One region of the Streptomyces sp. NPDC044003 genome, then DNA from elsewhere that is predicted to be linked to it. Evidence: riboswitches for the same ligand, from Rfam matches in the RefSeq annotation. Region 1 holds a riboswitch; each other region holds the start of a gene.
The links. Region 1 has a riboswitch for cobalamin ahead of metE (5-methyltetrahydropteroyltriglutamate--homocysteine S-methyltransferase). Riboswitches for the same ligand answer to the same signal wherever they lie in the genome.

Region 1 (7,832 bases):
CCGTCGCGGTGATCGGCTCGCCCTGCTCGGCGCCTTGCCGTGGCCGCGCGTCGTATCCGCCGGGGAACGCGCGGTCGCCGGCGCGTGTGACCCGCGTGCTCAGGGGCCGGGATGCGCTCAGGCGCCCCGGCCCCCGGGCCGTGCGTGGGTCAGGAAGCGGTCAGCTCAGTGCGGACGAGCCGGGCAGCGGTGACCAGGTTCTCCAGGGAGGCGCGGGTCTCCGGCCAGCCGCGGGTCTTCAGGCCGCAGTCGGGGTTGACCCAGAGCCGTTCGGCGGGGATGGCCTCCAAGCCCTTGCGCAGCAGATCGGCGGCTTCCGCGGTGCTGGGGACGCGTGGGGAGTGGATGTCCCAGACGCCGGGCCCGGCCGCGCGCGGGTAGCCGTGGGCGGCGAGTTCGCGGGCGACCTGCATGTGGGAGCGTGCGGCTTCCAGGCTGATGACGTCGGCGTCGAGGTCGTCGATGGCCTGGACGATGTCGCCGAACTCGGCATAGCACATGTGGGTATGGATCTGCGTGTCCGGCCGCACCCCGCTGGTCGTGAGGCGGAAGGCCTCGGTCGCCCAGGCCAGGTACGCGGCGTGGTCGGTGGCGCGCAGGGGCAGCGTCTCGCGCAGCGCGGGTTCGTCGACCTGGACGACCGCGGTGCCGGCGGCCTCCAAGTCGTTCACCTCGTCACGGAGGGCGAGGGCGACCTGGCGGGCGGTGTCGGCGAGGGACTGGTCGTCGCGGACGAAGGACCACGCGAGCATGGTGACCGGGCCGGTGAGCATGCCCTTGACCGGCCTGGTGGTGAGGGACTGGGCGTACGAGGTCCAGCGGACCGTCATCGGCGTGGGCCGGGAGATGTCGCCGGCGAGGATCGGCGGTCGGACGTACCGGGTGCCGTACGACTGGACCCAGCCGTGCTGCGTCGCGAGGTAGCCGTGGAGCTGCTCCGCGAAGTACTGGACCATGTCGTTGCGTTCGGGTTCGCCGTGCACGAGGACGTCGATCCCGGCCTTCTCCTGGTAGGCGATCACCTCCTGGATCTCAGCCCTGATGCGCTCCTCGTAGCCGTCGGTGTCGACCCGGCCGGCTCGCAGGTCCGCGCGTGCGGCGCGCAGTTCGTCGGTCTGCGGGAAGGAGCCGATCGTGGTGACCGGCAGCGGCGGCAGGCCGAGGTGGGCCCGCTGGGCGGCGGCCCGCTCCGGGTACGGCTGGGAGCGCCGCGCGTCGGCGTCGGTGACGGCGGCGGCACGGGCCCGTACGACCGGGTCACGCGTGAGGGGGGAGTCGGCGCGCGAGGCGAGGGCGGCTCGGTTGGCGGCGAGTTCCCCTGCGATCGCGCCGGTGCCCTTCGACAGGCCCTTGGCCAGGGTCACGATCTCGGCCGTCTTCTGCCGGGCGAAGGCGAGCCAGCGCACGATCTGCGGGTCGGCGTCCTTCTCGGCGGACGCGTCGAGCGGCACGTGGAGGAGGGAGCAGGAGGCGGAGACGTCCACCCGCTCGGCGAGACCGAGGAGGGTGCCGAGGGTGGCGAGGGACTTCTGCAGGTCGTTCACCCAGATGTTGCGGCCGTCGACGACGCCGGCGACGAGCCGCTTGCCGGGGAGGCCGCCGACGGCGGCGAGGGCGTCGAGGTTGGCGGCGGCTGGTCCGGTGAAGTCCAGCGCGAGCCCCTCGACCGGTGCCTTGGCCAGGACGGGCAGGGCGTCGCCGAGCCGGTCGAAGTAGGAGGCGACCAGCAGCTTCGGCCGGTCGGTGAGCGCGCCGAGGTCCCGGTAGGCGCGTGCGGCGGCGTTCAGTTCGGCCGGGGTGCGGTCCTGGACGAGGGCCGGTTCGTCGAGCTGGACCCACTCGGCCCCCGCCGCCCGCAGGTCGGCGAGCACCTCGGCGTACACGGGAAGCAGCCGGTCGAGCAGGGTCAACGGCTGGAAGGCGACGGAGACCCCAGGTGCGGGCTTGGCGAGCAGCAGGTACGTGACGGGGCCGACCAGGACGGGCCGGGCGGCGAGGCCGAGGGCGAGGGCCTCCTTCAGCTCGGCGACCTGCCGGGTGGAGTCGGCCGTGAAGCTCGTGTCCGGGCCGAGTTCCGGCACCAGGTAGTGGTAGTTGGTGTCGAACCACTTGGTCATCTCCAGCGGGGCGACCTCCTGCGTACCGCGTGCCAGGGCGAAGTAGCCGTCCAGGGCGTCGGCGGCGACGGCTTCGCGGTGGCGTGCGGGGATCGCGCCCACCATGACGGTGGTGTCGAGGACGTGGTCGTACAGCGAGAAGTCGCCCGTGGGCACCTCGTCGATGCCCGCCTCGGCAAGCTGTCGCCAGTTCGCGGCGCGCAGCTCGGTGGCGGTGGCGTGGAGGGCGGCGGAGGTGACCCGGCCCGTCCAGTACCCCTCGATCGCCTTCTTCAGTTCCCGGCCCTGTCCCTGGCGGGGGTAGCCGTACACGGTGGCCCGTGCTGCCGCGGCTGCGGACTTCGTGGTCACGGAGATCTCCTTCGCGAGATGAATCCCTGAGATCCCGGGAACGGGGAGAGCGCGAAGGGGTGACGGACCGGACGGGACGCGCGCGTGGCAAGGCACGATCGTCCGCCTGGTATGTACGCCGACCCGCCCTCGAGGTCACCGGGATGTCCGCGCGCGGAACCGTCCGCGTGCGGGCAACGGGCAGGTCTTCGGACTCGCGGGCACGCCCACCGGGATCAACCGGCGGACTCCTACTGGCCGTCGCTTCCCAGACCCGTTCGGGCCCAGTGCGTATGACGGCGGTCGTTCCCGCTCACCGCTGCGGGGCAGTCCCGGATTCCCACCGGGTTCCCTCTTACGACGCATCCCGCCTGGCTGACGGGGCGAACCAGCTGCGCGCACCACACTACGAGGACCGACCGCTGTGGCACGGCGAAGTCCAGAATCCGGACGGTGAGGTCGGACACGCGGGTGGGAGCGTGGCACGGCGAGAGGGCGGGAAGCGCCACATCGCCTCCCGCCCTCCCCACGCGGACCGTCGGACCCTCATCCGATGTTCCGCGGTGCCGCCCAGGGTCGTCAGCCCGGGCCACCGGGTCTCTCCTCCCGGTCGTACACGTGGAACCCGCGACCGGTCTTGCGGCCCAGCAGGCCCGCCTCCACCATCCGCAGGAGCAGCGGCGGCGGGGCGTACAGGGGTTCCTTGAACTCGTCGTGGAGCGACTCGGCGATGGAGGCGACCGTGTCGAGACCGATCAGGTCGGCCAGCCGGAGCGGGCCCATGGGGTGGGCGCAGCCGAGTTCCATGCCCCGGTCGACGTCCGGGGCGGTGGCGAAGCCCGACTCGGTCATCCGGATCGCGGACAACAGGTACGGGACGAGGAGGGCGTTGACGACGAATCCGGCCCGGTCGGCGGAGCGGACGACGGTCTTGCCCAGGGTGTCCGTGGCGAACTGCGTCACCGTCCTCGCCGTGGTCTGCGAGGTGTGCAGGGTGGTCACGACCTCCACCAGCGGCAGGACCGGCACGGGGTTGAAGAAGTGCAGTCCGACGACCCGGTCGGCGCGGCCGGTGACCATGCCGAGGCGCATGACGGGGAGCGAGGAGGTGTTGGTGGCGAGGATCGCCGCCGGATCGGCGACGATCTTGTCGAGCGCGGTGAACACCTCGGTCTTGGCGGCGGCGTTCTCGGTGACGGCCTCGACCACCAGCTGCCGGTCCGCCAGGTCGGACAGTTCCGCGGTGGCGGTGATCCGGCTCAGGGCGGCCTCGGCGGAGACACGGTCGAGTCTGTTCCGCTGTACGGCTCGTTCGAGGGAGACGGCGATCCGCTCCCGGGCGGCCCGCGCCGCCGGACGGGTCACCTCGCGCAGGACGGTGTCGAGCCCCGCCCGGGCGCACACCTCTGCGATGTCGGCGCCCATCTGTCCGCCGCCCACGACGCCCACGCGCCGGATGTTCCCGCTCACGCCCGCGGCTCCGGGATGCGGACGAGGTGGCGCGTGTACGCGGAGGGGGTGAAGAAGGACGGCAGTTCCATGGCGAGAGCGGTCTCCTCGAACAGTTCCCGCACCCGGTCGACGGCCGCCCAGGGATACTCCGCGCCGAACCTGGCGAGTTCCTCGTCCGTGATCCGCAGGACGGTCTCGCGGTCGAGCACCCGGTGCCGCAGCCACTGCCAGATCTGGACGCGGGCGATCTCGGCGGTGGCCGCGTCCTCCATCAGGCCGTGGAGGGCGACGGCCCCCTGGCCGCGCAGCCAGGCGTCGAAGTAGCGCAGGGCGACGGCGATGTTGGTGCGCACGCCCTCCTCGGTGGGCGGGCCGCTGATCCGGCGCACGGAGAGCAGGTCGGTCGCCGTCGTCTCCACGTCGTCCCTCGTCCGGTGGATCTGGTCCGTGCGATCGCCGAGCACGCCGTCGAAGACGTCGCGGCAGACCGGTACGAGTGCCGGGTGGGCCACCCAGGAGCCGTCGAAGCCGTCCTCGGCCTCGCGTTCCTTGTCGAGCCGGACCTTGGCGAGAGCGGCCTCGTTCGCGTCCGGGTCCTTGCTCGGGACGTGGGCGGCCATGCCGCCGATGGCGTGGGCGCCGCGCCGGTGGCAGGTGTGTACGAGGAGGTCGGTGTACGCGCGCAGGAAGGGGGCGGTCATGGTGACCTTCGCCCGGTCGGGCAGCAGGAAGTCGGTGCGGTGACCGAAGGTCTTGATGAGACTGAACAGGTAGTCCCAGCGGCCGGCGTTGAGGCCGGAGCTGTGCTCGCGCAGCTCGTAGAGGATCTCCTCCATCTCGAAGGCGGCGGTGATGGTCTCGATGAGCACGGTCGCCCGCACGGTGCCCTGGGGGATGCCGAGGAGGTCCTGCGCGAGGACGAACACGTCGTTCCACAGCCGGGCCTCGTAGGCGTTCTCCAGCTTGGGGAGGTAGAAGTACGGGCCGTGCCCGGCGTCGATCTGCCGCTGGGCGCAGTGGAAGAAGTACAGGCCGAAGTCGACGAGGGAGGCGGGTACCGGAGCGCCGTCGAAGGACAGGTGTTCCTCGTCGAGGTGCCAGCCGCGCGGCCGGACGACGATGGTGGCGAGGTCTTCGCCGAGGCGGTACTCCTTGCCCTCCGGCGTGGTGAAGTCGAGGCGCCGCTCGATCGCGTCGAGCAGGGTGAGCTGGCCGCCGATGACGTTGTCCCAGGTGGGGGCGGTGGCGTCCTCGAAGTCGGCCATCCAGACGCGCGCCCCGGAGTTGAGCGCGTGGACGGCCATCCGCCGCTCGGGCGGGCCGGTGATCTCGACCCTGCGGTCGGTCAGGCCGGGCGCGGGCGGGGCGACCCGCCAGGAGGAGTCGGCGCGCACGGCCGAGGTGGCGAGGGGGAAGTCGAGCGGGGAGCCGGTCGCGAGCCGGATGGCGCGGCGGCGCCGCTCCTTCAGGAGCCACTGCCTGCGTGCGCCGAACGCGGCGACGAGCCGGCCGACGAACTCCAGGGCGGGGGCGGTGAGGATCTCCTCGTGACGCTCGCCCGGCGCGGCGAGGACGCGAAGCCGGTGGGGCGGGGCACTGATGGTCATCGGATGCTCCTGGGCTGGGAGGGAAGGGGGCGGGCGGACGTGGACCGCCGGCCCCCGGTTCGGCAGGGCGGCGTACCGGGCGGGGCTCGGTGCACACCGCCGCCCGGGGCAGGACGTCCTAGTGGAACTGCTCCTCTTCGGTGGAGCCGCTCAGCGCCGTGGTGGAGGAGGTCGGGTTGACGGCGGTGGAGACCAGGTCGAAGTAGCCGGTGCCGACCTCGCGCTGGTGCCTGACGGCGGTGAAGCCGTGCTGCTGGGCGGCGAACTCGCGCTCCTGGAGGTCGACATAGGCGGTCATGCCGTGCTCGGCGTAGCCGCGGGCCAGGTCGAACATGCCGTGGTTGAGGGAGTGGAAGCCGGCCAGGGTGATGAACTGGAACGCGTAGCCCATGGCGCCCAACTCCCGCTGGAACTTGGCGATCTGGTCGTCGTCCAGCGCCGCCTTCCAGTTGAAGGACGGCGAGCAGTTGTACGCCAGCATCCGGTCCGGGTACCGGGCGTGGATCGCCTCGGCGAACTCGCGGGCCTGGGCGAGGTCCGGGGTGCCGGTCTCGACCCAGATGAGGTCGGCGTACGGGGCGTAGGCGAGGCCGCGGGCGATGACCGGGGCCATGCCGTTCCGGACCCGGTAGAAGCCCTCCGCCGTACGCTCGCCGGTGACGAACTCGGCGTCGCGCTCGTCGACGTCGCTGGTGAGGAGGTTGGCGGCGAGAGCGTCGGTGCGGGCGACGATCAGGGTCGGCACGTCGGCGATGTCGGCCGCGAGCCGGGCCGCGTTGAGGGTGCGGATGTGCTGGGAGGTGGGGACGAGGACCTTGCCGCCGAGGTGGCCGCACTTCTTCTCGGAGGCCAGCTGGTCCTCGTAGTGGATGCCCGCCGCGCCGGCCGCGATCATCGCCTTGGTCAGCTCGAACGCGTTCAGCGGACCGCCGAAGCCGGCCTCGGCGTCGGCGACGATCGGGGCGAGCCAGTCCGTCGTGTCCGTGCCGCCCTCGGCGGTGGCGATCTGGTCGGCGCGCAGCAGCGCGTTGTTGATCCGACGGACCACCTGCGGCACGGAGTTGACCGGGTAGAGGCTCTGGTCGGGGTAGGTGTGGCCGGCCTGGTTGGCGTCGGCGGCGACCTGCCAGCCCGACAGGTAGATCGCCTGGAGGCCTGCCCTGACCTGCTGGACGGCCTGCCCGCCGGTCAGTGCGCCGAGCGCGTGGACGTAGTCCAGCTCGTGCAGCTGCCGCCACAGCCGCTCGGCACCGCGCCGGGCCAGGGTGTGCTCCTCGCGGACGCTGCCCGCGAGCCGGATCACGTCCTCGGCGGAGTAGGTGCGCTCGATGCCCTTCCAGCGGGGCTCCGTGGCCCAGCGTCGCGCCAGCTCGTCGGCGGTCTGTGCCGCTGCGGATGTCCCTGCCTGCGCCATGGTGGTCTCTCCTGTACGGTGTCGGACTCTGCGAAGTTGCGAAGAGGGTGTGGGCGGCCCGCCGGGCACCGGCCGAGAGCAACCGGGTTCCTACGACGTCAGGGCATGAGCCGCGCCCCGATTCCCCTCACCTGCCTGCCTGATCGACGGGCCGTGGTGCGACTCTGGCACTGGCACCCAGTGCCATCAAGCGTGCCCGAATGCCAAGTTCTGCGAAGTTTTTCCCGCGACTTTGCGAAGTCTGCGAATCCCCTCGTGCCTTAAGGTGTGGCCCTATCGGTCTGATCGGTCTGATCGGTCTGATCGACCTGGGAGGAGAGCACGCGTGAGCAAGGTCTACGCCGGGGCGAGACTGCGGCGGCTGCGCGAGGACCGCACGATGGGCCAGGCCGAACTGGCCCAGGCCCTCAGGCTCTCGCCCAGTTATCTCAACCAGCTGGAGAACGACAGGCGACCGCTGACCGTCTCCGTCCTGCTGCGCGTCACCGAGGCGTTCGGCGTCGACCCGGAGTTCTTCTCCGAACGGGACACCGTCCGGCTCCTGGCCGACCTGCGCGAGGCGCTGGCCGACGACCTCGACCGGGACGCGCTCTCCGCCTCCGACCTCAAGGACCTCGTCTCGCGCCTTCCCCAGGTGGCCACGCTCCTGCTGGACCTCAGCCGGGGACACCGCACCCTCACCGAACGCCTCGCCGAACTCACCGCAGGACGCGCCGAGTCCACTCCGACCGTCGGCCGCACGCCTCACGAGGAGATCCGCGAGTTCTTCTACCGGCGCCGCAACTACCTGCACGACGCCGACTGCGCTGCCGAAGAGCTGGCGTACGAGATCGGCATCCGCCGGGGCGAGGTACGGCAGGCCCTCGCCACGCGCCTCGACGAACGCCACGGGATCCGCATCGCCACCGATGC
Region 2 (7,832 bases), on a different contig from region 1:
CAGACGCTTCAGATGCCCGTCCGGCATCGCGTACACGACCCGGCGGCCGTCCTTGCGGCTCGTGACGAGCCCGCCGAGGCGCAGCTTGGCGAGGTGCTGGCTGACGGCGGGACGCGCGGCGCCGCACGCCTCGGTCAGGGCGGTGACGTCGGCCTCGCCCCGGGTGAGCAGCCACACGAGATGGAGCCGGGTGGGGTCGGAGAGCAGGCCGAACACCTCGGCCGCCGCCGCGAGTTCACGCGCTCCCGGGGTCCGCTCGTGCGGGCGGGAGGGGCCTGTGGCGTCTATGGGCTCGGGCGTGGGCATGGGGCCACCGTACCCAGGAAGCGGATGTGGGGGCGCCCGTCGGGTCCCGGCCGGGTCACGGCGCTGCGGACCCCGTAGACCTCGGCGATGAGCTCCTCGGTGAGGACCTCCTCCGGTGGGCCGCCCGCCACCACCCGGCCGCGGGCGAGGACCACGAGCCGGTCGCAGTACATCGCGGCGAGGTTGAGGTCGTGCAGGGCGACGACGGCGGTGAGGCGGAGTCCGGCGACGAGGGCGAGCAGGTCGAGCTGGTGCTGGATGTCGAGGTGGTTCGTGGGTTCGTCGAGGAGGAGTTCGCGCGGTTCCTGGGCGAGGGCCCGGGCGATCTGGACGCGCTGGCGTTCGCCGCCGGACAGGGTGCGCCAGGGCTGCCGGGCGCGGTCGGTGAGCCCCGTCCGTTCGAGGGCGGTGCGGACGGCGGTCTCGTCCGCCGCCGAGGGCGGGGTCCAGGCCCTGCGGTGCGGGATGCGGCCGAGGCGTACGACGTCGGCGACGGTCAGGTCGGCCTGGGTGTCGGCCTGCTGCTCGATGGTGGCGAGGCGCCGGGCGACCGTGCGGCGGCCGAGCCCGCCCAGCGGGTCGCCGTCGAGGGTGACGAGCCCGGAGTCGGGGGCGAGGACGCCGGCGAGGAGGCGCAGCAGAGTGGACTTGCCCGACCCGTTGGGGCCGAGCAGCCCGGTGACGGTGCCGGGGGCGAGGGAGACGCTGACCCCGTCGAGGACGAGGGTGTCGCCGGCCGTGCGCGAGACCCGTTCGGCGCGGAGCCCGGCGTCCGCGCCCGTACCGGTGTCGGCGTCGGTGGTCGTGGTCATCGGCTGCTCCTCGTGCGGTAGAGGACGAGCACGAAGGCCGGTACGCCGATCAGCGAGGTCACCACGCCCACCGGCACCTCCTGTGGGTCGAGGACCGTGCGGGCGAGCGTGTCGGCCCAGACGAGGAACACCGCTCCGGCCAGGGCGGTGACCGGCAGGAGGCGGGCGTGTCCGGGGCCGGCGAGCGCGCGGGCGGCGTGCGGCAGGACGAGGCCGACGAAGCCGATCGCCCCGGCGGCGGAGACCAGAGCGGCCGTCAGGAGGGCGGTGACGCACAGCAGGACGAGCCGGGTCCGCGCGACGGCGACGCCGAGCGAGGCGGCGGCCTCCTCGCCGAAGGCGAAGGCGTCCAAAGTCCTCGCGTACCCGCCGCAGATCAGCAGGGCCGCCACGAGCACGGCGAGGCACAGCCACACCTCGCTCCAGCCGGCCCCGGCGAGCGAGCCGAGCAGCCAGAAGAGCACGCCCCGGGTGGTCTCGGCGTCGGCGGCGGTCATCACGACGAAGGAGGTGAGGGCGGAGAAGAGCTGCATCGCGGCGACGCCCGCGAGGACCACCCGGTCCGTCGAGCCGCCGAGGGTGTGGCTGAGCAGCAGGACGAGCGCGAAGGAGACCACCGCCCCCAGGAACGCCCCGCCGGTGACGGAGAGGACCCCGCCGCCGACACCGAGGACGACGACCGCGACCGCGCCGGTCGACGCTCCGGAGGAGACGCCGAGGACGAAGGGGTCGGCGAGCGGGTTGCGCAGGAGCGACTGCATCACCGCCCCGCAGACGGCGAGTCCGGCGCCGCAGACGGCGGCGAGGAGGGTACGCGGCAGCCGCAGGTCCCAGACGATCCCGTCGCGGATCGGCGGGAGTTCGGAGACGCCGCCGCCGAGGTGGGCGGCGATCACGGAACCGGCCTCGCCGACGCCGATGTCCGCCGGGCCGATGGTGACGGCCACGGCCACGGACAGGCCGAGCAGCACGAGTCCGGCCGCCGTCCACAGGAGCACCGTGGCGGACGTGACCGCCCGTTGAGCGGTCCTCACTTCGCGAGACCGTACGAGCGGAGCGCGGCCGCCACCTTCTCCACGCCCTCGACGGTGCGCAGGGTGGGGTTCATCGCCTGGCCGCTGAGCAGGACGTACCGCTTGTGCTTCACGGCCGTCATGTTTCTGGTGAGGGGGTCGGACTCCAGGAACTCGATCTTCTTCGCCGCGCTCTCGGCGGACTGCGCGCGGCGGGTCAGATCGCCGATCACGAGGACGTCGGGGTCACGGTCCGCGACGGTCTCCCAGTTGACCTGGGGCCACTCCTCGCGGGTGTCGTCGAAGACGTTCTTCGCCCCGAGCGCGTTCGTGACGATCCCGGGCGCCCCGCAACAGCCCGCCATGTAGGGCGCCTTGGCGTCGGAGTACCAGTAGAGGACGGTGGCGTCGGTGAAGTCGGCCGCCGCCGTGGCCTTCGCGACCCGGGCCTTGAGCCCGGCGACGAGCTTCTCGCCCCGCTCGGGAACGCCGAACACCCGGGCCAGGTCGCGGATCTCGCCGTAGACGGTGTCCATGGTGAGCGGGCGGGTGCGGACGCCGTCGCCGTCGCCGCTGTTGTCCTTGCCGACGCAGTCGGTGGGCGAGAGGTACGTGGGGACGCCGAGCTGCTCGAAGCGTTCGCGGGGCGCGACCCCGCCCTTGCCGAGGGTGTACGCGAACGAGGCGGCCGCGAAGTCGGGTTCGGTGTCGAGGACCTTCTCGAAGGAGGGGTAGCGGTCGGCGAGGCGCGGGACCTTCGCGTTCTCCTTCTCCAGGCCCTTGAGCACCGGGTCGGTCCAGGTGGCGGTGCCCACCATGCGGTCGGCGAGGCCGAGGGAGAGCATGATCTCCGCCGCTCCCTGGTCGAGGGCGACGGCCCGGCGCGGCGCGCGGTCGACGCGGACCGGCCGTCCGCAGTTGTCGTCGAAGGTGACGGGGTAGCCGCGCTCCGGGGCCGCTCCCTTCCCGGTCGGCGCGGCGGTTCCACCGCCGCAGCCGGTCACCGTCGCGGTGAGGAGGAGGACGCCGGCCAGGGCGGGCACGGCGGATCGGACGGGGTGTGCGAGCGGCACGGGGAACTTCCTCTGCGTCCACGGCTCATACGCGGAGCCTGTCGTACGGTGCTCCCCGGACGGCAGCGTGCCGCCGGGGCCGCCAGCAGGTCTTCGGACTCGGGGTCAGCCGGACGGAGCGCCTTCCCGGGCCCGTCGTGCCGCCCAGTGGCCGATGCTCCGCCCGTCGCCCTCACCGCTGCGCGTCAGTTCCGGTCTTCCACCGGATTCCCTGACCCGTGGACGTACCCGTTCAGGTGCGTACAAAGGTGCGACTGGCCTCGGCACAGTACCACCGGCCGGTCGCCGCGCCCCGGGACGCCTGTCGACGCCCCCGGGGACGCCTGTCGGCGTCAGACGCGCAGTTCCTTCGCCTCGAAGCGGCCGTCGCCGAGGACCAGGACGAAGGAGACCTGCTGCCCCTCGGAGACCGTCCGCTCCTCGCTCTCGATGTCCTCGGCACGGAAGTACACCTGCTCCTCGGAGCCCACGGGGACGACGAAGCCGTACCCGCCGAGACGGTTGAAGGACTGTACGAACCCTGTGCTTCTGCCTGCCACGGCGGCCTCCTCGTCGGCACGGGCGACGCGGTCGAGGGTGTCCGGCCCCGGGCGGGCCGTGTCCGCGCCTCAGGGGAGATGTACCCCGTGTACCCGCCCTTCGCCACCGCCGCGACCCCGGGGAGAACCACCCCGAACGATCTCGTACAATATTCAACAGAGGCCCGCTGCCGGAGATCCCCCGTGTCCGTCAGCGGGCCTCGCCCTTTCCTCGCGGAGCCCGCCTCAGGCGCGGCCGCCCGGGTAGGCGATCCGTGCCGTGATCCTGGCGATGCGCCGCGCCGACTCCTCCGGCGCGGCCACCGGCTGGACGATGTGGCTGACGGTGAGCCGCACGATCGTCTCGACGGCGAGGCCACGGGACTCCTCGTCGACGTCGGGCCAGGCCTCGATCGCGTACGCGTCGAGCATCGCCATCGCCGTGCCGAAGACCGGCTCCGGGCGCGTGGTGAGGTAGGCGAGAAGATCGTCCTCGCCGCCGCGCGCGGCGAGCAGGACGCTCTTGATGAGCGGGTTGTCCACCGCCTGCTGCAGCGTGTAGCCGACGCCCGCCGCCGCTGCCGCCTCCAACTCGCCCCGGTGGGCGTCGAGTTCGCGCTGGATACCGAGGAGGAAGCCCTCCAGCTCGCGCTGGACCAGGGCGTTGCCGATGGCCTCCTTCGAGCCGAACTCGTTGTAGAGCGTCTGGCGGCTGATGCCGGCGGCCCGCGCGATGGCGGCCATGCGGAGCCCGCCCCAGCCGTCGGCGGCGACGAGCCGGTAGGCGGCGTCGAGCACCTGCTCGCGCAGGAGGGACCGAACACTCTCACGGAAACGTGTCATCGTGCCCCCACTTTATCCACCGGCCCCTATCCAGAGCATTGACACCTCACCGGCAGTCCGTCTATCAACTGGACAGAACGCATGTGAAGTGTCCACCTCTCCGAGGAGCCGGTCTTGGCCCTGCACAGCGACTCCCCCGAAGCCCCCGCCGCCTGGCGCGACCCCAAGCGCTGGCTCTGGCTGCTCGGCCTGCTCATCCCGGCCTTCCCCTTCCTCTCCTGGGGTCTGGTGGCCGCCACCGGGCTCCGCCTCTTCTGGTGGACCGGGATCCTCGTCCTGTACGTGATCTTCCCGGTCGTCGACCACCTCATCGGCAAGGACTCCGCCAACCCGCCGGACAGCGCGATCGCCCACCTGGAGCAGGACCGCTACTACCGGTGGTGCACCTACCTCTACCTCCCCCTCCAGTACACCGGTCTCGTCCTCGGCTGCTGGCTGATCACCCGGGGCGACCTCTCCCTCCTGGACAGGATCGGGCTGACCTTCACCCTCGGCGGGGTCGCCGGCATCGCCATCAACACCGCCCACGAGCTGGGGCACAAGACGGAGACCCTGGAGCGCAGGCTCTCCCGGATCGCGCTCGCCCAGACCTGGTACGGCCACTTCTACGTCGAGCACAACCACGGCCACCACATCCGCGTCGCCACCCCGGAGGACCCCGCGAGCGCCCGGCTCGGCGAGAGCTTCTGGCGCTTCCTGCCCCGGACCGTCCTCGGCAGCCTCACCTCGGCCTGGCGCCTGGAGAAGCGCCGGCTCGCCCGCCGGGGCCGGTCCGTGTGGAGCCCGCGCAACACGGTCCTCGGCTCCTGGGCGCTGTCGTTCGCGCTCTTCGCGGGGCTCTCGCTCGCCTTCGGGCCCGGGGTCCTGCCGTACCTCGCGGGCCAGGCGGTCTTCGGCTTCTGCCTGCTCGAAGTGATCAACTACACCGAGCACTACGGCCTCAGGCGGGAGCTCACCGCGAGCGGCCGGTACGAGCGCTGCGCCCCGCGCCACAGCTGGAACAGCGACAACGTCGCCTCGAACGTCTTCCTCTACCACCTCCAGCGGCACAGCGACCACCACGCCCACCCCACCCGGCGCTACCAGTCGCTGCGCCACTTCGACGAGGCCCCCGAGATGCCGACGGGGTACGCGGGGATGATCGTCCTCGCGTACGTCCCGCCGCTCTGGCGCCGCGTCATGGACCCCCTGGTCCTCGCCCACTACGACGGGGACGTGACCCGCGCGAACCTCCAGCCGTCCCGCCGGACCCGCCTGCTCGCCCGGTACGGGACGGCGACCGGCTGAGCTCTCCCCCTACGCTCTCTCCCCCTACACCGACCGCTTGATCAGCCACGGCGCGGCGGCCGCGAGGAGGGCGGTCACACCGAGGGGGATCGTCGGGCCGGGGACGGGGGCGAAGTGCGGCGAGTGGTTGGCGGGGACGGTGTCGGGGAGGCCGTCCGCCAGCAGGGCGTCGGGGTCGATGCCCGCGTACAGCGCGGGGTCGGCGCCGCCGAAGTGCCAGAAGACGGACGGGACGCCGAGCGCGGTCCCGAAGACGCCGAAGTCCTCGCTGCCGGTGACGGCCGCAGGAAGGGTGAAGACCCGCCCCTCGCCGAGGACTTCGGCGAGCGCGGTCTGCACGCGGGCCGTCGCCTCCGGTTCGTTCACGGTGACGGGGAAGGAGTTGAGGGGGGCGATCTCGGGTTCCTTGGGGGCGCCCGAGGCGGCGGCCTCCGCACGGACGATCCGCTCGACGGCGGACAGGACCCGGTCGCGTACGGCCGGGGTGGTCGAGCGGATGTTGACCTTGAGTTCGGCGGTGTCCGGGATGATGTTCTCCTTCGTCCCGGCGTGCAGCGAGCCGACCGTGACGACCGCCGTCTGCGCGGCGCCGATCTCCCGGGAGACGACGGTCTGCAGGCGCATGACGACCGCCGCGGCCATCACCACCGGGTCGACGGCCGTCTCGGGGGTGGAGCCGTGGCCACCGCGCCCGAAGAGGGTCACCCGGAGGCTGTCGGAGGCGGCCATCACCGGTCCCGGGCGGGTGCCGAGGAAGCCGACGGGGGCCGGGGCGACGTGCTGGGCGAGGCAGACCTCGGCGCGCGGGAAGCGGTCGAGGAAACCGTCCTCGATCATGGCGGGCGCGCCGCCGACCTCCTCGGCGGGCTGGAAGACGGCGACGACGGTGCCGTGCCAGGCGTCCCGGTGCCCGGCGAGCTGACCGGTGGCGCCGAGGAGGCAGGTGACGTGCATGTCGTGCCCGCAGGCGTGCATGACGGGCACCTCGTGCCCTTCGGGGTCGGTGCCGGTGACGGTCGAGGCGTACGGGAGCCCGGTCTCCTCCTTGACGGGGAGGGCGTCCATGTCGGCGCGGAGCAGGACGACGGGGCCGGGCCCGTTGGCGAGGACGCCGACGACGCCGGTGCGGCCGACGCCCTCGGTGACCTCCCAGCCCTGGGCGCGCAGCCGTTCGGCGACGACACCGGCCGTACGGAACTCCTGGAACGACAGCTCGGGGTGGGCGTGCAGGTCCTCGTACAGGGCGCGCAGGGCGGGCAGGCGCGCGTCGAGTCCGGCGAGAAGGGCTGCGACATCGGTGGTCATGCGGCGGTTTCCTCTGCGGTAGGGGAGGGGCGGGGCGCGCGGTCGGCGGCGGTGCGGAAGGCCTCGGCGTCCTGCGGGGTCAGACAGGCCATGACGGCGGCGATCACCGCGCCGAGGACGAGGAAGCCGAAGGCGACCTGGAAGGAGAAGGCGTCGGCGAGCGCGCCCATGACGGGCGGGGCGACCATGCCGGCGACCTGGCCGCCGAGGATGACGACGGCGCTGCCGACGCCCACGCACTCCGGGGTGAGGCCGGCGAGGGGGACGGCGAAGATCGGCATGTACGCGAGGGAGGCGGCGAAGACGGCGACCGTGCCGAGGACGACGAAGCCGGTGAGGGACGGGGTGTCCGCCATGAGGAGCAGGGCGACGGCGGCGACGGCCATGCCGGGGACGATGATCACGCGGTGCCGGCCGCCGAGCCGGTCGGCGAGCCGCCCGCCGAGGACGGTGGCGACGGCGGCGCCGAGCGCCGGGATCGCGAGGAGGGCGCCGGCCGAGGTGAGGGAGACCCCGTGTTCCTCGGAGAGGTACGAGGGGACCCAGGTGTTGAGGCCCCAGATGATGGTGTTGTAGCCGAACATCATCAGGGCGAAGCGCCACAGGACGCCCTTGCGCAGGACGGTGCGGAGCGGCGGGCGAGGCGCGCCGGCTTCTTCCGTGCGGGGCAGCGGG
Region 3 (7,832 bases), on a different contig from region 1:
GGCAGGGCGACCGTCGGCGGCGGCATCATCGGCCTCATCGCGCTGGTCCTCGGCATGCTCTTCGGGGTGGGCCCCGACCAGCTCGGGCTCTCCTCCGGCGGGGACGAGCCGGTCGCGTCCTCCTCGTACGCGGCCCAGGTGAACCAGGCCTGCAAGAAGGGCTCGGACGCCAACGCGCGCCAGGACTGCCGGATCGTCGCCGTCGTCAACAGCGTCCAGGACTACTGGCGGAGCGAGTACCCGCGCCGGGGCGGCACCTACGGGAACGCCGCCACCGTGATGTTCAGCCGACGCGTGGGCACCGCGTGCGGCCCGGCGACCTCGGCGGTCGGCCCCTTCTACTGCCCCGGAGACCGGCAGGTCTATCTGGACCTGGGCTTCTTCGACGAGCTGCGGACCACGTTCGGGGCGAGCGGCGGCCCCTTCGCCCAGGCGTACGTCGTGGCGCACGAGTACGGCCATCACGTCCAGAACCTCATGGGCACCCTGAGCCGCGCCCAGGACGGCCGGACCGGCGCGAACTCCAACGCCGTACGGGTCGAGCTGCAGGCCGACTGCTACGCCGGGGTCTGGGCGCGGCACGCGACGACCACTCCCGACGAGAAGACGGGCCGGCTGCTGCTGACCCGGCTCACCGACGCGGACATCCGGGACGGCCTGGACGCGGCGGCGGCCGTGGGCGACGACCGGATCCAGGAGAGGTTCCAGGGCCGGGTGACACCGGAGAGCTGGACGCACGGCTCGGCGGCGCAGCGCCGACAGTGGTTCTACGAGGGCTACCGGACCGGCGACATGGCCCGGTGCAACACCTTCCGCTGAGTTGTCGGTGGTGACTGCCAGACTGAGACCCGGGTCACATCGAGAGGAAGTGACGGGATGGCTGAGACACCCGACATCTGTCCGGCGCTGCGGTACGCGGACGCGAAGGCCGCGATCAAGCAGCTCACGGAGGGCTTCGGCTTCGGCGAGCACGCCGTGTACGAGGGCGAGGACGGCCGTGTGATGCACGCCGAGCTCACCTGCGGGAACGGCATGGTGATGCTGGGCAGCAAGGGCAGCGGCAGCGCCTTCGACAAGCTGATGGCCGACGGCGGACCGACCGCGGTGTACGTGCGCGTGGACGACGTCGACGAGCACCACGCCCGGGCGGTGGCGTACGGCATCGAGATCGTGATGCCGCCGACGGACCAGGAGTACGGCTCCCGGGACTACACGGCCCGGGACGCCGAGGGCAACGTATGGAGCTTCGGCACGTACGCCCCCGGCGCCGCCGGGTAGTTCTCGGGCTCGGGTGCCGCCGGTCAGGACCGGTCCGGCGGCTCAGGCCCCGCCGGTGTGGACCTGGAAGGCGGCCCGGCGGACCGCCTTGGCCAGGGCCGGGTCCGGGTGGGCCGCGGCCAGGGCGACCAGGACCTGGACCGTACGGGGGTGGCCGACGGCGCGGACCTCGTCGAGCAGCGCCGGGACGGTGCCCTGCACGGCCGAGTCGAGGTGGCGGACCAGCAGCTCGCTCTCGCCGTGGTCGGCGACGGCGGCGGCGGTGTCGACCCAGAGCCAGGTGGACTCCTCGCGGGTCAGCACCTCCTGGGCGTCGTCGGGGTCGGCCCCCTCGTACTCGGCGAGCCAGAGCAGCGCGTACGGCCGCAGCGAGGGCTCGGCGACGGTGGCCCGCACCTCGGCCTCGGCGGGCGCGCCGACGACGCGGAGCGCCTCGAAGGCGAGCCCGCGCAGGAGGGCGTCCTCGCCGCGGGCGACGGCGAGGAGTTCGCTCACGGCGCTGGACAGGGTGCGGGCGGCGAGCCAGGCGCGGTACTCGTCGCGGGCCGGCCCCGGGGTGAGCCGGGCGCAGCCGCGGAGCATGTCCTCGGCGGACTGCTCGATGTTGCCCGCGGGGCTCTGCGCGGCGACGCAGATCTGCTCCAGCTTGACCCAGACCGCCCAGTTGCCGAGCGGGGTCAGGGTGGCGTGGCGCTCGTCGGCGCCGGGGTCCAGGGTGAGCGCGCCGACGGCGGCCAGGCCCTCCAGGGCCCAGTCGAGGAGGGCGGGCAGCCCGTCCAGGGCTGGGGTGTCCGCGGCCTCGGGCGCCGGCTCGGCCGCGGGGACCTCGCAGCGCTCCTCGCGGAGCTCCTCGACGCGCTGGCCGAGGAGGTCGAGGAGGGCGGGGACGAGGACCGGGCCCTGGGAGAGCTGGAGCAGCGAGAGCACCTGCGGGACGGCCTCGACGACCTCGGCGACGGCGCTCGGCGCGACCCCTTCCGGAGCGGGGTGCACCAGGGACCAGGCGTCGAAGAGGGCGACCCAGCCGCGCAGGACGGCCGAGTCGTCGCGGTCCCAGGCGTGCAGCCGCCAGCCGGGGCGTGCGGTGTCGCCGTGCAGCTCGACGAGCCCGGCGAGCCGGGCGCGGTCCCAGCCGGCCCGGATCTGGCCGGGCGTCAGGTCCAGGGCGGCCGCGGCCCGTTCCTGGGTGGGGCCGGCTCCGGGGCCGGTGCGGGGTGCCGTGTCGGCGCCGTGCTCGACGGCGGCCCAGCGGGCGATCCGTACGGCGTCGGCGAGGACGTGCCGGGCCTGGCGGGCGAGCTCCGCGCGGGGCGGAGTGCCCTCGGGCGGCCGCGGCGCCGGCCGGGTGCGCCGGGTCGTCACGGCCCGTCGGGCGGTGGCCAGCGCCCGCGGGCGGACGAGTCGGAGTCTGGAGTTGCGCGCCAATGGTTCATCGGGCTTTCGAGACGTCACGGGGGCAGTCTTCCCGCTGACGGCCCGAAAGCCCAATCGGAATCGGACGCCCCGTCGGATCGGGCCTCGGAGCGGCCGTGGAGGCGCCGTCAGAACAGCGGGGTGAGGAAGCGGCGCAGTGACTCCTCGTAGCGGACGGGGTCGGCGTTCCACATCGCGGCGTGCGGGGCCTGCCGCACGGTCTGCAGGCTGACCCGGTCGGGGCGGCGGGCGGCGAGCTCGACGGAGGGTTCCCAGGGGGCGATCGTGTCGTCGGGGCCGTGGAAGAGGAGGACGGGGACGCGCAGGGCGTCCGGCTCGGAGGCCTCCTGGAGGAGGTCCTCGCGCGGGCTGGTCCTGCCCTGGGCGGCGCGGACGGCGAGCGGCAGCAGGGGGCCGGGGACGTGGTGGGCCGCCGCGAGGTTGCGGAGGGTGGCCGCCCAGTCGAGGACCGGGGAGTCGAGGACGAGGCCGGCGATCCGGTCGCGCACGCCCGATTCGGCGGCGGCGCGCAGGGCCATCGAGGCGCCGGTCCCCCAGCCGTGCAGGACGACCTTCCGGGCGCCCCGGCGGACGGCGTAGCGGATGGCGGCGTCGACGTCCCGCCACTCGGAGTCGCCGAGGTGGGCCAGGCCGTCCGGGGAGGCGGGGGCTCCTTCGTCGCCGCGGTAGGCGGGGACGAGGACGGGGATCTTGCGGTGGTGGAAGAAGGGGACGAGGTTCAGCGGGTGCTCGCGGGTGGTGCCGAGGCCGTGCAGGGCGATCACCCAGGTGGTGCGGGGGCCGGCCACGAGCCAGGCGGGCAGCGGGCCGAGTTCGCCGGGGATCTCGACGTCCTCGTGGGCGAGCCCGAGGGCGCTGATGGGGGTGCCCCGGTGCAGCTGGGGGGTGAGCCGGACGCGGGCGCCGGGCCCGAGGACGCCGAGCTCGACCCGCTCCAGGCGGCGGACGACGGTGTCGGCGGTGTGCGGGACCCGGTCGAGGACGGGGCCGAGGACGGCGTGCAGTCCGGGGGCCTCCATCCCGTAGGTGCCGGGGCGCAGTGAGGCGAGGCTGCGGGTGAGGGTGATCCGCTCGGGTCCCGTGGCGTGCACGGTGAGCCGGGGGTCTCCGGGCAGTGGTCGTTCGGACGGCGCCTTGAGGGCGACGTCGCTGGCGTACCGGCCGGCCGCGATCACGGCCGCGCCGACACCGATCAGGGTGGTGACGGCCGCTGCCGTCGCTGTAGCCGGGCGCACGCTCCCAGTCTCGGCAGGACGGGGTGGAGCTGCCACCGGACGGGGCCGGACGGACCCCGTCCTCGGCGAACCGGAAGGGTCGCTCCCGGGAGTGACATGGGTCTCGTCCGCGGGGTCCCCCGGTCGGATGGTCCTGTCCAGGGAGCGGAACGGGATGCCGGGGGAGGAAGTGGGACAGGTCGTATGTGCCCCGGGAGGACTGGGATGCCCGTGGTTCCGGGGTGACCGCATCGTGGACACCGGGCCCCCCGGGGCGAGAAGCGGAATCTCTTGACACCGGTTAGGGACACCACGTCGCCCGCCCCAGTTCATCTTCCGTTCACTCAGGTTGCCTACGTTCAACGAAACACTGACGTCGAACGATTGCCTGGGTAAATGGAACACATCACGCTGCTGCTCGCCATTGTGGTCGTGACAGCTCTCGTGTTCGATTTCACGAACGGTTTCCACGACACCGCCAACGCGATGGCCACGACCATCTCGACCGGTGCCCTCAAGCCGAAGACGGCGGTGGTCATGTCCGCCGTACTGAACCTCGTCGGCGCGTTCCTGTCCGTGGAGGTCGCCAAGACGATCTCCAAAGGACTGGTCAACGAGGACGGCATCCAGCCCGAAGTGATCCTCGCCGCGCTCGTCGGCGCGATCCTCTGGAATCTGGTGACCTGGCTGGTCGGACTGCCCTCCAGCTCCTCCCACGCCCTCATGGGCGGCCTCATCGGCGCGACCGTCGCCTCGATCGGCGTCAGCGGCGTCAACGGCGAGGTCGTCGTCAGCAAGGTCCTCATCCCGGCCGTCGCCGCGCCGATCGTCGCCGGCATCGCCGCGATGCTGGCCACGAAGCTGACGTACAGGATCGGCGCCAAGACCTCCGAGAAGGACACGGCCAAGGGCTACCGCGTCGGCCAGATCGCCTCCGCCGGTCTCGTCTCCCTCGCCCACGGCACCAACGACGCCCAGAAGACGATGGGCATCATCACCCTCGCCCTGGTCGCCGGCGGCTCCCTGCCCTCCGGCGCCAACCCGCCGGTCTGGGTCATCGTCTCCGCCGGTACGGCGATCGCGCTCGGCACGGCCCTCGGCGGCTGGCGCATCATCCGCACCATGGGCAAGGGCCTCACCGACCTCCAGCCGCAGCAGGGCTTCGCCGCCCAGACCAGCGCGGCCACCGTCATCCTGGCCTCCTCCCACCTGGGCTTCTCCCTCTCCACCACGCACTCCGTCTCCGGCGCCGTCATGGGTGCGGGTCTGGGCCGCAAGGGCGGTGTCGTCCGCTGGTCGACCGCCACCCGGATGTTCGTCGCCTGGGGCCTGACCCTGCCGGCCGCCGGCCTGGTCGCCGCCGGTGCCGAGTACGTCGCCCGTCAGGGCAACTGGGGCGTCTACGTCGTCGCGGCCTTCCTCGCCGCCTCCTGCCTCGGCATCTGGCTCGTCTCCCGCCGCCAGCCGGTCGACCACACCAACGTCAACGAGGTCGACACCGACGCCGAGCCCGAGGGCGTCGTGACCACCGCGATCGCGGCCGTCACCCCGCCGCCGGCCGGTACCGTCGCCGCCGTCGCGGACGAGGACCTGAAGACCACCATCCCCGCGCCGGTCCCCACGGACCCGGCCGCTCCCCCGGCCACCGCCGCGGTCTAAGGAACTGGAACCAAGCATGAAGATCGACTGGGCAGCCCTCGGCTCCGTCTTCGGAGTCAGCCTCGTGGCGACCGTCGCCCTCGTGGGCCTCTTCACCCTCGGTGTCATCGGCCTCTCCAAGCAGGAGCAGGCCGCCGCCCAGGGAGGCTCCGCCGCCCTGGCCCGCACCGGCGCCTACGCCTGCTTCGCCCTGTGCATGGCGGCCGTGGCGTACGGCATCTACCTGATCGTCGCCTGACGTATCGAGCATGACCGGCCGGGCGGTCCGCACCTTCGGGTGCGGGCCGCCCGGCCGCTTGTTTCCGCTGCCGTGTTTGTGGTGCTTCGCACAGTGACGCGGTGCAGGTCAAGGGTGAGTTGACGGCTGTTCTCGGGCCGTGGTGGACTGCCGAGGCCATTACGGCGGCAGTAGAGGAAGTCCGGTGCGATTCCGGCGCGGTCCCGCCACTGTGACCGGATCCGAGGGGTCCGGGAGTCAGGAACTCTCGCCGCCGGTCACGTCGATCCAGGGCGCGGACCCTGAGTGAGGACACATCGCCATGCCCGGCCGCAGCCCCACCTTCTCCAGAGCCACCGGTGTCTTCGCGTACGGCGCGGCGGCCGGACTCGCCGTCGACCTGCTCGTCGGCGATCCCCGCCGCGGACACCCCGTCGCCGCCTTCGGCCGGGCCGCGGGCAGGGTCGAGAAGGCCCTCTGGCACGACCACCGCGGCTGGGGCGCCCTGCACACCGCCGTCTGCGCCGGCGCCACCGTCGCGGCCAGCGCCCTCGCCGCCCGTACGGTACGGGGCAGCCGCGCCGCCTCCGTCGCCCTCACCGCCGCCTCGGTCTGGGCCGTCGTCGGCGGTACGACCCTGGGACGCGAGGCCCGCGCGATCGGCGGCGCCCTCGCCGCGGGGGACCTGGAGGTCGCCCGGGAACGGCTGCCTCACCTGTGCGGGCGCGACCCGCAGTCCCTCGACGGTCCCGCGATGGCCCGCGCGGTCGTCGAGTCCGTCGCCGAGAACACCTCCGACGCGGTCGTGGGCGCCCTCTTCTGGGGAGCGGTCGCGGGCGTGCCGGGCCTGGTCGGCTTCCGCGCGGTGAACACCCTCGACGCGATGGTCGGCCACAAGTCGCCCCGGTACCGCCGCTTCGGCTGGGCCTCGGCCCGCCTCGACGACGTGGCCGGCCGGCCCGGCGCCCGGCTGACCGCCGTGCTCGCGACCGTCGCCGGCGGGAACCCGCGCGGCGCCGTACGAGCCTGGCGGGCGGACGCCGCGAAGCACCCGAGCCCCAACGCGGGACCGGTCGAGGCCTCCTTCGCGGGCGCCCTCGGCGTACGGCTCGGGGGCACCCTCTCGTACGCCGGGCGGGTCGAGCACCGGCCCGTCCTCAACGAGGAGGGGCGGCCCGTCGAGGTCGCCGACATCGACCGCGCGGTCCGGCTCTCCCGCCGGATCACCGGACTGACCCTGGCCGCCTGCGTCGGCGGCCGCATGATCGCGAGCGCGCTGAAGCGGAGGAACGCATGAGGGGTGGGGGGCTGCTCGTCGCCGGGACCACGTCCGACGCGGGCAAGAGCGTCGTCACGGCCGGCATCTGCCGCTGGCTGGTCCGGCAGGGCGTCAAGGTGGCGCCGTTCAAGGGACAGAACATGTCCCTCAACTCCTTCGTCACCCGGGAGGGCGCCGAGATCGGCCGCGCGCAGGCCATGCAGGCGCAGGCCGCGCGGGTGGAGCCGACCGCCCTCATGAACCCGGTGCTGCTCAAGCCCGGCAGCGACCGCTCCAGCCAGGTCGTCCTCATGGGCAGGCCGGTCGGCGAGATGAGCGCCCGCGGCTACCACGGAGGCCGCCAGCAGACGCTCTTCGAGCCGGTCATGGCGTGCCTGGAGGAGCTGCGGGGCACGTATGACGCCGTGATCTGCGAAGGGGCGGGGAGTCCGGCCGAGATCAACCTGCGGCGCACGGACATCGTGAACATGGGCATCGCGCGCGCCGCGCAGCTGCCCGTGGTCGTCGTCGGGGACATCGACCGGGGCGGGGTCTTCGCCCAGTTCTTCGGGACGACGGCGCTGCTCGCGCCCGAGGACCAGTCGCTGATCGCGGGCTACCTGGTCAACAAGTTCCGGGGTGACGTGACCCTCCTGGAGCCGGGCCTGGACATGCTGCACGGGCTCACCGGGCGCCGGACGTTCGGTGTCCTGCCGTACGCGCACGGCCTCGGCATCGACGAGGAGGACGGCCTGCGGGTCTCCCTGCGGGG

Region 2: linked by a shared signal. The riboswitch ahead of AC07AW_RS40760 (ABC transporter substrate-binding protein) and the one ahead of metE (5-methyltetrahydropteroyltriglutamate--homocysteine S-methyltransferase) in region 1 are both predicted to bind cobalamin.
Region 3: linked by a shared signal. The riboswitch ahead of AC07AW_RS37345 (cobalamin biosynthesis protein) and the one ahead of metE (5-methyltetrahydropteroyltriglutamate--homocysteine S-methyltransferase) in region 1 are both predicted to bind cobalamin.

The regions. Positions count from the first base shown of each region.
Region 1 covers NZ_JBWKFA010000003.1:345,631-353,462, forward strand. The annotation lists gene metE (5-methyltetrahydropteroyltriglutamate--homocysteine S-methyltransferase) at 150-2,468, opposite strand; cobalamin riboswitch at 2,631-2,855, opposite strand; gene AC07AW_RS13665 (3-hydroxybutyryl-CoA dehydrogenase) at 3,027-3,917, opposite strand; gene aceB (malate synthase A) at 3,914-5,506, opposite strand; gene aceA (isocitrate lyase) at 5,625-6,920, opposite strand; gene AC07AW_RS13680 (short-chain fatty acyl-CoA regulator family protein) at 7,246-7,832, shown strand, end outside.
Region 2 covers NZ_JBWKFA010000023.1:11,346-19,177, forward strand. The annotation lists gene AC07AW_RS40745 (ArsR/SmtB family transcription factor) at 1-306, opposite strand, end outside; gene AC07AW_RS40750 (ABC transporter ATP-binding protein) at 285-1,118, opposite strand; gene AC07AW_RS40755 (FecCD family ABC transporter permease) at 1,115-2,152, opposite strand; gene AC07AW_RS40760 (ABC transporter substrate-binding protein) at 2,149-3,204, opposite strand; cobalamin riboswitch at 3,286-3,463, opposite strand; gene AC07AW_RS40765 (cold-shock protein) at 3,537-3,743, opposite strand; gene AC07AW_RS40770 (TetR/AcrR family transcriptional regulator) at 3,969-4,565, opposite strand; gene AC07AW_RS40775 (alkane 1-monooxygenase) at 4,680-5,852, shown strand; gene AC07AW_RS40780 (amidohydrolase) at 5,877-7,157, opposite strand; gene AC07AW_RS40785 (MFS transporter) at 7,154-7,832, opposite strand, start outside.
Region 3 covers NZ_JBWKFA010000015.1:87,076-94,907, reverse strand. The annotation lists gene ypfJ (KPN_02809 family neutral zinc metallopeptidase) at 1-819, shown strand, start outside; gene AC07AW_RS37370 (VOC family protein) at 877-1,278, shown strand; gene AC07AW_RS37365 (hypothetical protein) at 1,321-2,730, opposite strand; gene AC07AW_RS37360 (alpha/beta hydrolase) at 2,820-3,947, opposite strand; gene AC07AW_RS37355 (inorganic phosphate transporter) at 4,323-5,585, shown strand; gene AC07AW_RS37350 (hypothetical protein) at 5,602-5,823, shown strand; cobalamin riboswitch at 5,950-6,089, shown strand; gene AC07AW_RS37345 (cobalamin biosynthesis protein) at 6,125-7,099, shown strand; gene AC07AW_RS37340 (cobyric acid synthase) at 7,096-7,832, shown strand, end outside.